Regions from separate parts of the Nocardia sp. NPDC020380 genome, predicted to be linked through region 2. Evidence: riboswitches for the same ligand, from Rfam matches in the RefSeq annotation. Region 2 holds a riboswitch; each other region holds the start of a gene.
What was found. Region 2 has a riboswitch for S-adenosylmethionine ahead of ACH438_RS18715 (bifunctional o-acetylhomoserine/o-acetylserine sulfhydrylase). Riboswitches for the same ligand answer to the same signal wherever they lie in the genome.

Region 1: linked by a shared signal. The riboswitch ahead of ACH438_RS15280 (aminotransferase class V-fold PLP-dependent enzyme) and the one ahead of ACH438_RS18715 (bifunctional o-acetylhomoserine/o-acetylserine sulfhydrylase) in region 2 are both predicted to bind S-adenosylmethionine.
Region 3: linked by a shared signal. The riboswitch ahead of ACH438_RS20155 (rhodanese-like domain-containing protein) and the one ahead of ACH438_RS18715 (bifunctional o-acetylhomoserine/o-acetylserine sulfhydrylase) in region 2 are both predicted to bind S-adenosylmethionine.

What each region holds. Positions count from the first base shown of each region.
Region 1 is NZ_JBIRVQ010000005.1:285,792-289,146, reverse strand. Features, by position in the region: gene ACH438_RS15280 (aminotransferase class V-fold PLP-dependent enzyme) at 22-1,335, opposite strand; SAM riboswitch class IV at 1,388-1,501, opposite strand; gene ACH438_RS15275 (heme oxygenase (biliverdin-producing)) at 1,715-2,368, shown strand; gene ACH438_RS15270 (LysE family translocator) at 2,609-3,286, shown strand; gene ACH438_RS15265 (flavin reductase family protein) at 3,329-3,355, opposite strand, start outside.
Region 2 is NZ_JBIRVQ010000006.1:447,431-450,785, reverse strand. Features, by position in the region: gene ACH438_RS18725 (MFS transporter) at 1-674, opposite strand, end outside; gene ACH438_RS18720 (TetR/AcrR family transcriptional regulator) at 816-1,532, shown strand; SAM riboswitch class IV at 1,545-1,655, shown strand; gene ACH438_RS18715 (bifunctional o-acetylhomoserine/o-acetylserine sulfhydrylase) at 1,752-3,098, shown strand; gene ACH438_RS18710 (homoserine O-acetyltransferase) at 3,095-3,355, shown strand, end outside.
Region 3 is NZ_JBIRVQ010000007.1:97,064-100,418, forward strand. Features, by position in the region: gene ACH438_RS20145 (type 1 glutamine amidotransferase family protein) at 1-462, opposite strand, end outside; gene ACH438_RS20150 (O-succinylhomoserine sulfhydrylase) at 559-1,773, opposite strand; gene ACH438_RS20155 (rhodanese-like domain-containing protein) at 1,817-2,239, opposite strand; SAM riboswitch class IV at 2,255-2,370, opposite strand; gene ACH438_RS20160 (hypothetical protein) at 2,419-2,856, opposite strand; gene ACH438_RS20165 (FAD-dependent oxidoreductase) at 3,115-3,355, shown strand, end outside.

The DNA of each region.
Region 1 (3,355 bases), on a different contig from region 2:
CAAGAGCTGTCTCAGAGTTGGTCAGAAGCCGCAGGGCGCTGCGCCCTCGGTGCCCTTGCCGAACGGGCGGGTCTCGGGCTCCGGGTTCCAATGCCCTTCGGTGCGTGTGTAATTCCAGGCCGGGCCCTTTTCGACGAGGGTCGAGACGGCGTCGATGAGCCGGTCCACATCGGCCGCGGTGGTACCGAGGCCGATGCTGGCGCGCAGGGCGCCGTCCATGCCGAGGCGGGCGAGCAGCGGGTGCGCGCAGAAGCGGCCGTCGCGGACGCCGATACCGTGCTCGGCGGACAGGTAGGCCGCGACCTGGCCGGGCTCGAAACCGTCGACGGTGAAGGCCACGATGCCGACCGCGTCGGTGCTGTCCCGCCAGATTCGCAGGAAGTTCACGCCCGGAACGGTTTTCAGGCCGTAGCGGAGGCGGTGGGTGAGGTACTGCTCGTGTTCGAGGACCGTCGTCTCGTCGAGCGCGGCCAGTGCGTCGCAGGCCGCGGCCAGGGCGGCCACACCGAGCACATTCGGGGAACCGGCCTCGTGCCGCTGCGGGGCCGGAGCCCACTCGACACCGTCGGTGGTCACCGAGCGCACCGCGCCGCCACCCGCCAGGTACGGGTCGGCCTGGTCCAGCCAGTCTCGGCGGCCCACCAGCACGCCCGCACCGAACGGCGCGTACGCCTTGTGGCCGGAGAAGGCCAGGTAGTCGATGCCGGTGGTCCGCAGGTCGATGCGGCGGTGCGGGGCCAGCTGCGCGGCATCCACCAGGATGCGGGTGCCGCACTGGTGCGCGATCCACGCCAGCCGCTCCAGCGGCAGCAGTTCCCCGGTCACGTTGGAGGCGCCGGTAACCGCAAGCAGCGCAGCGGGTTTCGAGCACAGTTCCGCGACCAGGCGCTGAATGGTCTCCTCGATGGTGTCCGCGATCGGCACCACGCGGCGGCCGCGCTGCGTCCAGGGCAGGAAGTTGGCGTGATGTTCCACGTCCAGCACCACCGTGTCACCGGGCACGCAGGCCGCGAGCAGGTTGAGCGAATCGGTGGTGTTGCGGGTGAAGACGACCACCTGGTCGTCGGCCGCGTTCAGGAAGCGGGCGACGGTGGTGCGCGAGTTCTCGTAGCAGTCGGTGGAGACGCGGGAGGCGTAGCCGGCGCCGCGGTGCACGCTCGCGTAGAAGGGCAGCAGTTCCGCGACCCGGTCGGTGACCTGCTGCAAAGCGGGGGCGCTGGCCGCGTAGTCGAAGTTGGCGTAGGTGGTGGTGCCGCCCTGTACGAGGGGCACCTGCAGCTCACAACCCGAGACGGTGGCCAGCGGGGCACAGGTCTGGTCGGCGAAAGCAGTCATCACGAAATCCCATCGGATCCATGGACGCGCGATCAGAAAACGAATGATCGAGAGTCCGCGCTTGCCGCGCCCGGTCGGGCGACAGCCGGGTCGTCACCCGGAGCACCCCACCGCGGAGGAGGGTTGCCGACCAGCAAGCCGGGGCTGAACGCTGGTACTCATGACCTGATTGGAGAGGTTTGCAGATGGGCGGGCGGCTTGTCAACCCCGGCCCGCGCTGTGACGGATGCCATAGGAGCGGCCGCAAAATCATCCGAAAGTTGGATCGGGTGGGCCCCGAAGTTCGAATCGCGCGATCGTTGCTGGCGCGTACGGTTGGTGGAGAAGTTAGGGTAGCCAAAGGAGAGCGCCCGGGGAGTTGAAACGAGGTTGCTCGACCATGTTGGACACCACCACGCCCTTCTCGACGCTCATTCGCACCGCGACCGAGCAGCAGCACAACGAGGCCGAACACTCCACCTTCATGCGTGACATGCTCGGCGGACAGCTCGGGGTCGAGGCGTTCTACCGCTACACCGCGCAACTCTGGTTCGTGTACGCCGCCCTCGAAAAGCATTCCGCCGCATTGGCTTCCGACCCGGTCGCCGGGCCGTTCGTGCGCCCCGAACTGGAGCGCCTGCAGTCCCTCGAAACCGATCTCGCGCACCTCGGCGGCGAGAACTGGCGCGACGGACTCACCGCGCTGCCGTCCACCGCCGCCTACGCCGCCCGCATCGACGAATGCGCGCAGACCTGGCCCGCCGGGTACGTGGTGCACCACTACACCCGCTACCTGGGCGATCTCTCGGGTGGTCAGGTCATCCGCGGGACTGCCGAAAAGCTGTGGGGCCTGCCCAAGAAGGGCGACGGCGTGCGGTTCTACGTCTTCGACGAGATCTCGAATCCGGCCGCGTTCAAGCGGGAGTACCGCGAGAGCCTGGACCGGCTGCCGGTGGCGGGCCCCGAGGTCGAGCGGGTGCTAGACGAGGCGCGGCACGCATTCACGTTGAACACGGACCTGTTCCGTGCGCTGGGCGCGGAATTCGCCGCGTAACAACGAGATTCACGAAGGTCGCCGGTCTGTCGGAGGGATCGGCGACCTTCGCCGGATCGGCCGCGGAGACCGGCGCGTGGAAGCGGATCTTCGCGGCTGAGAGACCGCCGGTCGTGCGCGCTGTCACGGCCGGCGGTCTCGCGCTCTGCGGCGGGGATGCGGTCTCCGGTCCGGTGTTCGGGGTGCGCGAGGTTTTGCCTGCTCTTGCGCTCGCGGGCCGGGATGGGTTGCTATGGATCGGTGAGTATCGCGCTGCTGTTGAGTTTCCTGGGGCTGTGCATTCTGCTGGCCCTCACGCCGGGGCCGGATACGTTTCTGGTGCTGCGGTTCTCGATGGCCGGTTCACGACAGGGCGTGGCCGCGGCGATCGGATCGGCCTTCGGCGGGCTGGTGTGGGCGGTTGTCGTCGCGGCGGGAGTGGCGGCGCTGCTGGAGCAGTCGGCCACCGCCTATCGCACGCTGAAGGTGGTCGGCGGAATCTACCTGCTGTACCTGGGGGTTCGGGCGCTGCTCGCGCATCGGCGGGAGCAGGGGCGGGCCGCCGCCGAGCTCGATGAGGTCGGGGCGGAGCTGGAAGCGGCTGGGGCGCAGCGGGAAACCGCCGGGGCGGCGCGGGGCGCGTCGTCGCTGCGCTCGGCGTTCGCTGCGGGGTTGCTATCTTGCATCTTCAATCCCAAGGTGGGGTTGTTCTATCTGGCGGTGCTGCCGCAGTTCCTGACGCATGTGACCTTCGGGGGCACGCTCACGCTGGGCGCCATCGAATCCACCATCGCCGCAATCGAAATGGTGGCGGTGGCCGTGGCGGCCTCGCGGGCGGTGGCCATGTTGAAGCGGCCCAAGGTGCGGGCGCGGCTGGAACAGGCGAGTGCGGCGATCCTGGCCGCACTGGGGATCGGGACGGCTGCCTCGGCGGTCTGAGCCGGACTCCTGCACGGGCCGAATCGAACTCCGCGGTGTGAGTCAGTCGGCGATCTCGGCGCGGTGATA
Region 2 (3,355 bases):
ATCAGGCCCAGCGTCACCGTGACCGCACCCGGCAGGTCGTACCCGCCGGTCCGCGGCGCCGGCACATCCTTGATCACGAAGGCGAAGGCGCCGATCAGCGCCAGCAGCGCGATGGGCGTGTTCACCAGCAGCGACCAGCGCCAGTTCGCGAATTCGGTGAGCGCGCCGCCCGCGATCAGGCCGATGGCCGCGCCACCCGCCGACACACCGGCGAACACACCGAAGGCGCGGGCGCGTTCCTTGGCTTCGGTGAAGGTCACCGACACCAGCGACAAGGCCGCGGGGGCCAGCAGCGCACCGAAGGCGCCCTGCAGCGCACGGCCCGCGAAGAGTTCGGTCGAGCTCTGCGCGAGCCCGGCCAGCGCCGACGCCCCGGCGAAGCCGACCAGGCCGATCATCAGGATGCGGCGCCGGCCCAGGTAGTCGGCCAGCCGGCCGCCGAGCAGCAGCAGACCGCCGAAGATCAGCGTGTAGGCGGTCAGCATCCACTGCTTGTCGCCGTCGCTGATGTGCAGGTCCTTCTGCGCGAAGGGCATGGCGATGGTGACGATCGTGGCGTCCAGCACCACCATGAGCTGCGCCATGGCGATCACGCCGAGCGCGAACCAGCGGCGGGAATCCTTTGCGCCGGTTGATCTTTCGTCTATGTCTAAGGCTTCTTGCGAGGCTGTCATGTCATCTCCTCGGGGGGACGGTCCGGGACGCTGCAAACCATACTGACCCCCACCGACAATTGACGTCAAGCGAAAAATGTCTGACTGCGACAGTTGTCATACGGCGACGCGATCCGCCCCGGTGGCGATACCATGGGAACCATGTCCGCCAATTTGTCAAGTGCCGGCTTGCTGCATCGCCGCAGCTCCGGGTTGCGCGAACGCAAGAAGCAGCAGACCCGGACACGGATCATCGACGTCGCGCTACAGCTCTGTGACGAGCAGGGTTTCGACGCCACCACGGTCGAGCAGATCGCCGACGCCGCCGATGTCTCCCCCCGCACCGTGAACCGGTACTTCGACAGCAAGGAGGCGATCGTCATCGCCCCCATCGAAGGCTGGGGACAGGCACTTGCCGACGAGCTGCGCGCCCAGCCCGACAGCGGCGACGAAATGGAGGCGTTGTTCGCCGCCTTCCTCGTCATCGTGGACCGCGTCATCGAGGCCGACGAGCCGGTGCCCTTCCGCTGGTTCCAGCAAATGCAGCGCATCAGCCGCGACAGCACCGCGGTCCGCGCCCTCAGTATGGAATCGGCCGACACCAAGACCCGCGCCATGACCGAGGTGCTCGCCGAACGCCTGCACCTGCCCCAGGACCACCTGACGGTCCGCATCATCGCCGCCACCTGGCACGGCATCGTGCGGGTCGGCATGGAGTGCGAATTCGACGCCGAGTCCGAGTTCCCGGACTGCACCACCGCCTCGACCGCGCGCATGCTGGCCGACAATGTTCGCGCCGCATACAACGAATTCCGGCGTTGCTGCTGCAAATCGAATGTGGCAAGCCCCACTGCGGAAACCGGAGCGACCGCCCGCTAGAATCTCGCATCAGGTCAAGAGCATCAGCGCGAAGCCCCGGCTCGCTGATCGGCAACCCTCCAGCTGCGGTGGGGTGCTCCGGGTGAGGACCGGGCGCTCGAGGGCCGAGCGCAAGCGCACTGTAGGAGGTTCCCGAAATGTGTTGTTGTCGAAGCCGATCCGTCTTCCGATAACGTCAGACTTCCGCCATTCGGCGACCTTGTTCTCCCGGAGTTGAACATGAGTGACTCGACCGCGCCCGCGACCCCTTCGCCCGAGGCGATCGACCCGGCCCAGTGGTCCTTCGAGACCAAGCAGATCCACGTCGGCCAGGCCCCCGACGCAGCGACCGGCGCCCGCGCGCTGCCGATCTACCAGACCACCTCGTACGCCTTCCGCGACACCGACCATGCCGCGGCGCTGTTCGGGCTCGCCGAGCCTGGCAATATCTACACCCGCATCATGAACCCCACCCAGGATGTGGTGGAACAGCGCATCGCGGCCCTGGAAGGCGGTGTGGCGGCGCTGCTGCTGTCCTCCGGCCAGGCCGCGGAGACCTTCGCCATCCTGAACCTCGCGGGGGCGGGCGATCACATCGTCTCCAGCCCGCACCTGTACGGCGGCACCTACAACCTCTTCCACTATTCGCTGCCCAAGCTGGGCATCGAGGTCTCCTTCGTCGAGGATCCCGACGATCTGGAGCAGTGGAAGGCAGCGGTCCGCCCGAACACCAAGGCCTTCTACGGTGAGACGGTCGCCAACCCGAGCAGCTCGATCTTCGATCTGCCGGGCATCTCGGCCGTCGCGCACGCCGCGGGCGTGCCGCTGATCGTGGACAACACGGTCGCGACCCCCTACCTGCTGAACCCGCTGCGGCACGGCGCGGACATCGTCGTGCACTCGGCCACCAAGTACCTGGGCGGCCACGGCTCGGCCGTCGCGGGCGTGATCGTGGACGGCGGCACCTTCGACTGGACCGTGAAAGACGCTGCGGGCGAATCGAAGTACCCCGGCTTCACCACCCCGGATCCGAGCTACCACGGCGTGGTGTTCGCGGATCTGGGCGCACCGGCCTACGCGCTCAAGGCGCGCGTGCAGTTGCTGCGCGATCTGGGTTCGGCCGTGGCGCCGTTCAATGCCTTCCTCATCGCGCAGGGCATCGAGACGCTGAGCCTGCGGGTCGAGCGGCACGTCGCCAACGCGCAGGCGGTCGCCGAATTCCTGACCGGGCAGCCGGGCGTGACCACGGTGTATTACGCGGGACTCCCGGACTCCCCCTGGTTCGAGCGCGGCAAACAACTGGCCCCCAAGGGTGTCGGCGCCATCGTGTCGTTCGAGCTGGCCGGCGGCATCGATGCGGGCAAGAAGTTCGTGGACGCCCTGACCCTGCACAGCCACGTCGCTAACATCGGGGATGTGCGCTCGCTCGTGATCCACCCGGCCTCCACCACGCATTCCCAGCTGACCCCCGAGGAGCAGCTCGCTTCCGGTGTCACGCCTGGTCTGGTGCGTCTGGCCGTCGGTATCGAGGGCATCGACGACATCCTGGCGGACCTGCGGGCCGGGCTGACGGCGGCGGCAAGTTGACCGTGAACACCACCTCGAGCACCTCCCGGCATGCGGCGGAAGTCCTGCTTCCGCCGCCCGATGGGACGCTCGGCAGCATTGCGATCGGGGATGTCCGGCTGGAGAACGGCGATGTCATCCCCGACGCGATGCTGGCCGTGCAACGGTGGGGCGAACTCTCCGCGAACGCCGACAACGTGGTGCTCGTGGAGCATGCGCTGACCGGTGACTCGCATGTGGTGGGCCCTGCCGATGTACATCACGTCTCACCGGGCTGG
Region 3 (3,355 bases), on a different contig from region 2:
GTCGCCGTCGATGACCGCCGTCTGATCCTGCACGAAGTGGTCGATGCCCGCGTAGCCACTCATGGACAGATAGCCGATGTCATTGCTGGTGTGCGGGCGATCGTCGAGCAGTCCCGCCGCCGCGAGCCCGAAGGTCGAGCCGCAGATGCCGGCTACCGGCACGCCTGCGGCGAGGAATTCGCGCGCCTTCTCACCGAAGTCGGCCAGCTCGCCCGACTCCCAGTTCGCCGCGCCAGGCAGGATCAGCATGGCGCTGTCCGCCGGCTTCAGGTCGTCGAGTGCGATATCGGGCGTGATCCGCAGCCCGCCCATCGAGGTGATCGGTTCGAGCGTCCACCCGACCGTCTTGACCTGCCAGGTTCCGGGTTCGCGATGCCACAGCGGACGGTTGATGTGCGCAGTGGCGAATCCGGGCTCCCAATCGGAAAACGTGTCGTATACGGCCAAATGCACTGTTTTCATCATGACAGTATGCTGTCATGTTTGACAGCATACTGTCAATGGTTCGGGCAAAAGAAAACCCCGGCCGCATCGACCAGGGTTCTCCACTGCCGCGGATCAGCTCAGCGCGTGATCCAGATCGTTCAACAGATCCTCGACATCCTCGAGACCCACCGACAACCGCACCACACCATCCGTGATGCCCACGGCCGCACGGCCTTCCGGGCCCATCGCGCGATGCGTGGTGGTGGCCGGATGCGTGATCAGCGACTTCGCATCACCCAGATTGTTGGAGATATCGATGATGCGCAGGCCGTTCAGCACCTCGAAGGCGCGCTTCTTGGCCTCGTGCTCGGGGGCCTTCAGCTCGAAGGTGACCACCGTGCCGCCGCCCGACATCTGCCGCTGCGCCAGCTCGTACTGCGGATGCGACTCCAGGAACGGGTACTTCACCCACGCCACCGCCTCGTGCCCCTCCAGGAAACGGGCGATGCGCAGTGCCGAATCCACCGACTGGCGGACCCGCAACGGCATCGTCTCCAGGCCCTTGAGCAGCGTCCACGCATTGAACGGGCTCAAGGCCGGGCCGGTATGCCGCATGAGGTTCTTCACCGGGCCGTCGATGTACTCGTGCGACCCGAGGATCGCGCCGCCGAGCACCCGGCCCTGACCGTCGATGTGCTTGGTGCCCGAGTACACGGTGATATCCGCGCCCAGATCGAAGCCGCGCTGCAGCAGCGGGGTGGCGAACACATTGTCCAGCACCACCTTCGCGCCCGCGGCATGCGAAAGTTCCGACACCGCACGCACATCCACCAGGGTCTGCATGGGATTGGACGGGGTCTCGAAGAACACGGCCCGGGTGGGCACCGACAGCGCCTGCTCCCACTGGTCCAGATCCTCGCCGTCCACGAAGACCGTCTCCACGCCGAAGCGCGGCAGGATCTCGTTGCACACCACGAAGCAGGAACCGAACAGGCTACGCGCCGCCACCAGGCGGTCACCGTTGCCGACCACCGCGGCGAGCGCGGTGAACACCGCGGACATGCCGCTGGCCGTCGCGAACGCGGCCTCGGCGCCGTCCATCAGGCGCAGCCGCTCCTCGAACATGGCGACCGTCGGATTGCCGTAGCGCGAGTAGACGAAATGCTCGACATCACCGGTGAAGGAGGCTTCCGCCGCCTCGGCGCTCTCGAACACGAAGCCCGAGTTGAGGAACAACGCCTCCGAGGTCTCCTCGAAACCCGAACGGCGGGTGCCGCCGCGCACGCTGATCGTCGCGGGACCGACGCCGTCGGGAAGCGGCTTGTCGAACGAGCCACCAGAGATCATGACTGCCTCCAATCAGAGCGAGGTAGGTATCCGGCGGACGCGCTCACGACTGCCGCCACGGCAGCCCGTCGGCCCGCCAGCCGGTCCGGCCGCGATGCCCCTGCGCGTCCAGCGCACCTTCGAAACCCTCGACGACATTGAAGGAAGGCGTGAATCCGGCGGCGGTGGCGGCCGTGGCCGCACCGATCGACCGCTGCCCGGAACGGCAGATGAAGATGACCGGCGCCGCCGAGTCCGCGTTCCGGTCGGCCAGCGCCTGCTTCAGCTGGTCCCCGAACCGCGCGTTCGGCGTGCCCGTGGTGTCGACCCACTCGATCAGCGCGGTCGGCCGCCCGATGCCGCTGGTGTCGGGTACCCCGACGAACCGCCATTCGGCTTCGGTGCGGACATCGACCAGTACCGCGTCGGGATTGTCGCGCAACAGCTCCCACGCCTGCTCCGGCGTGATGTCACCTGCGTAGCTCACTTCGAACCTCCTGTGAATCCGCACTTGCCGCACCCGTTTTCGGTGCGAGGCCAGGTCGTCACCCGGAGCACCCCACCGCGGAGGAGGGTTGCCGACCAGCGAGCCGGGGCTTGACGCTGGTACTCATGACCTGGGAGAAGATTGCCCGGATTCGGGCCCGGCTGTCAAACGCCTGCTCACTATCCGGAATTGCAGACGACCCAGGTACCGGCGTTCTTGGTGAAATGCCAGGTGGTGGTGTCCTCGCGGTCACCGGTGCGGAAGGTGACCTGGGCGGTCGCCTTGTCGCCGTCCAGGGCCGGATCGGTGAGCCCCTCGAATTCGAAGGTTCTGCCGGTCCCACCGGGGACATGCAGGGGAGAACGGTTCTCGTCGAAGTCCGGGCAGGCCGCGCCCGCCTTGGGAGTGTCGGTGCCGCTGCGGGATTGGATGAAGCCGCGGGCCGCGAGGGACAATCGATCCGAATCTGTGACATTCTTCTCAGCCGGCGACACCAGGGCCGCGATCAGGATGCCGAGGATGACCAGCAGAATCAGGGTCGCGGCGGTCAGGAACGGCCACATCGCGCGTTTATCGGTCTGGTCGATCCGGACCTGCTGCTCCTCCACATCGCTCATGGCTAGATCATGCCTGGTCGACGCGGGTCTCTGGCCGCCGGGATGGGAGTACGCGGAAGTGGGCCGCGGCGTCACCGATAGAATCAACCGAATTGCCCGCGCGCGAGCGGGAATAGCCACACCACGCAGCAACGCTGCAGCGTCGGGGGTTCCAGGACGGCACCACCCGAGGCCCAGGGCGTCAACTTAGCCTAAGCTAAGACCGACGGCTGAGACCGACCGCCAAGTAGATTTTCGACCATAAGGGTGCGCGTAAGAATGACCGAACAGAGTGCAGCGACCCGCCCGCTACGCATTGCGATCGTGGGCGCGGGCCCGGCCGGCATCTACGCGGCCGACGCGTTGATGAAGTCCGACAGCCCCGCCGGTTTCGATGGAGTGAGCATCGACCTGTACGAGCGCATGCCCGCGCCGTTCGGTCTGATCCGCTACGGCGTCGCCCCCGACCACCCGCGCATCAAGGGCATCATCACCGCCCTGCACAAGGTGCTCGACAAGC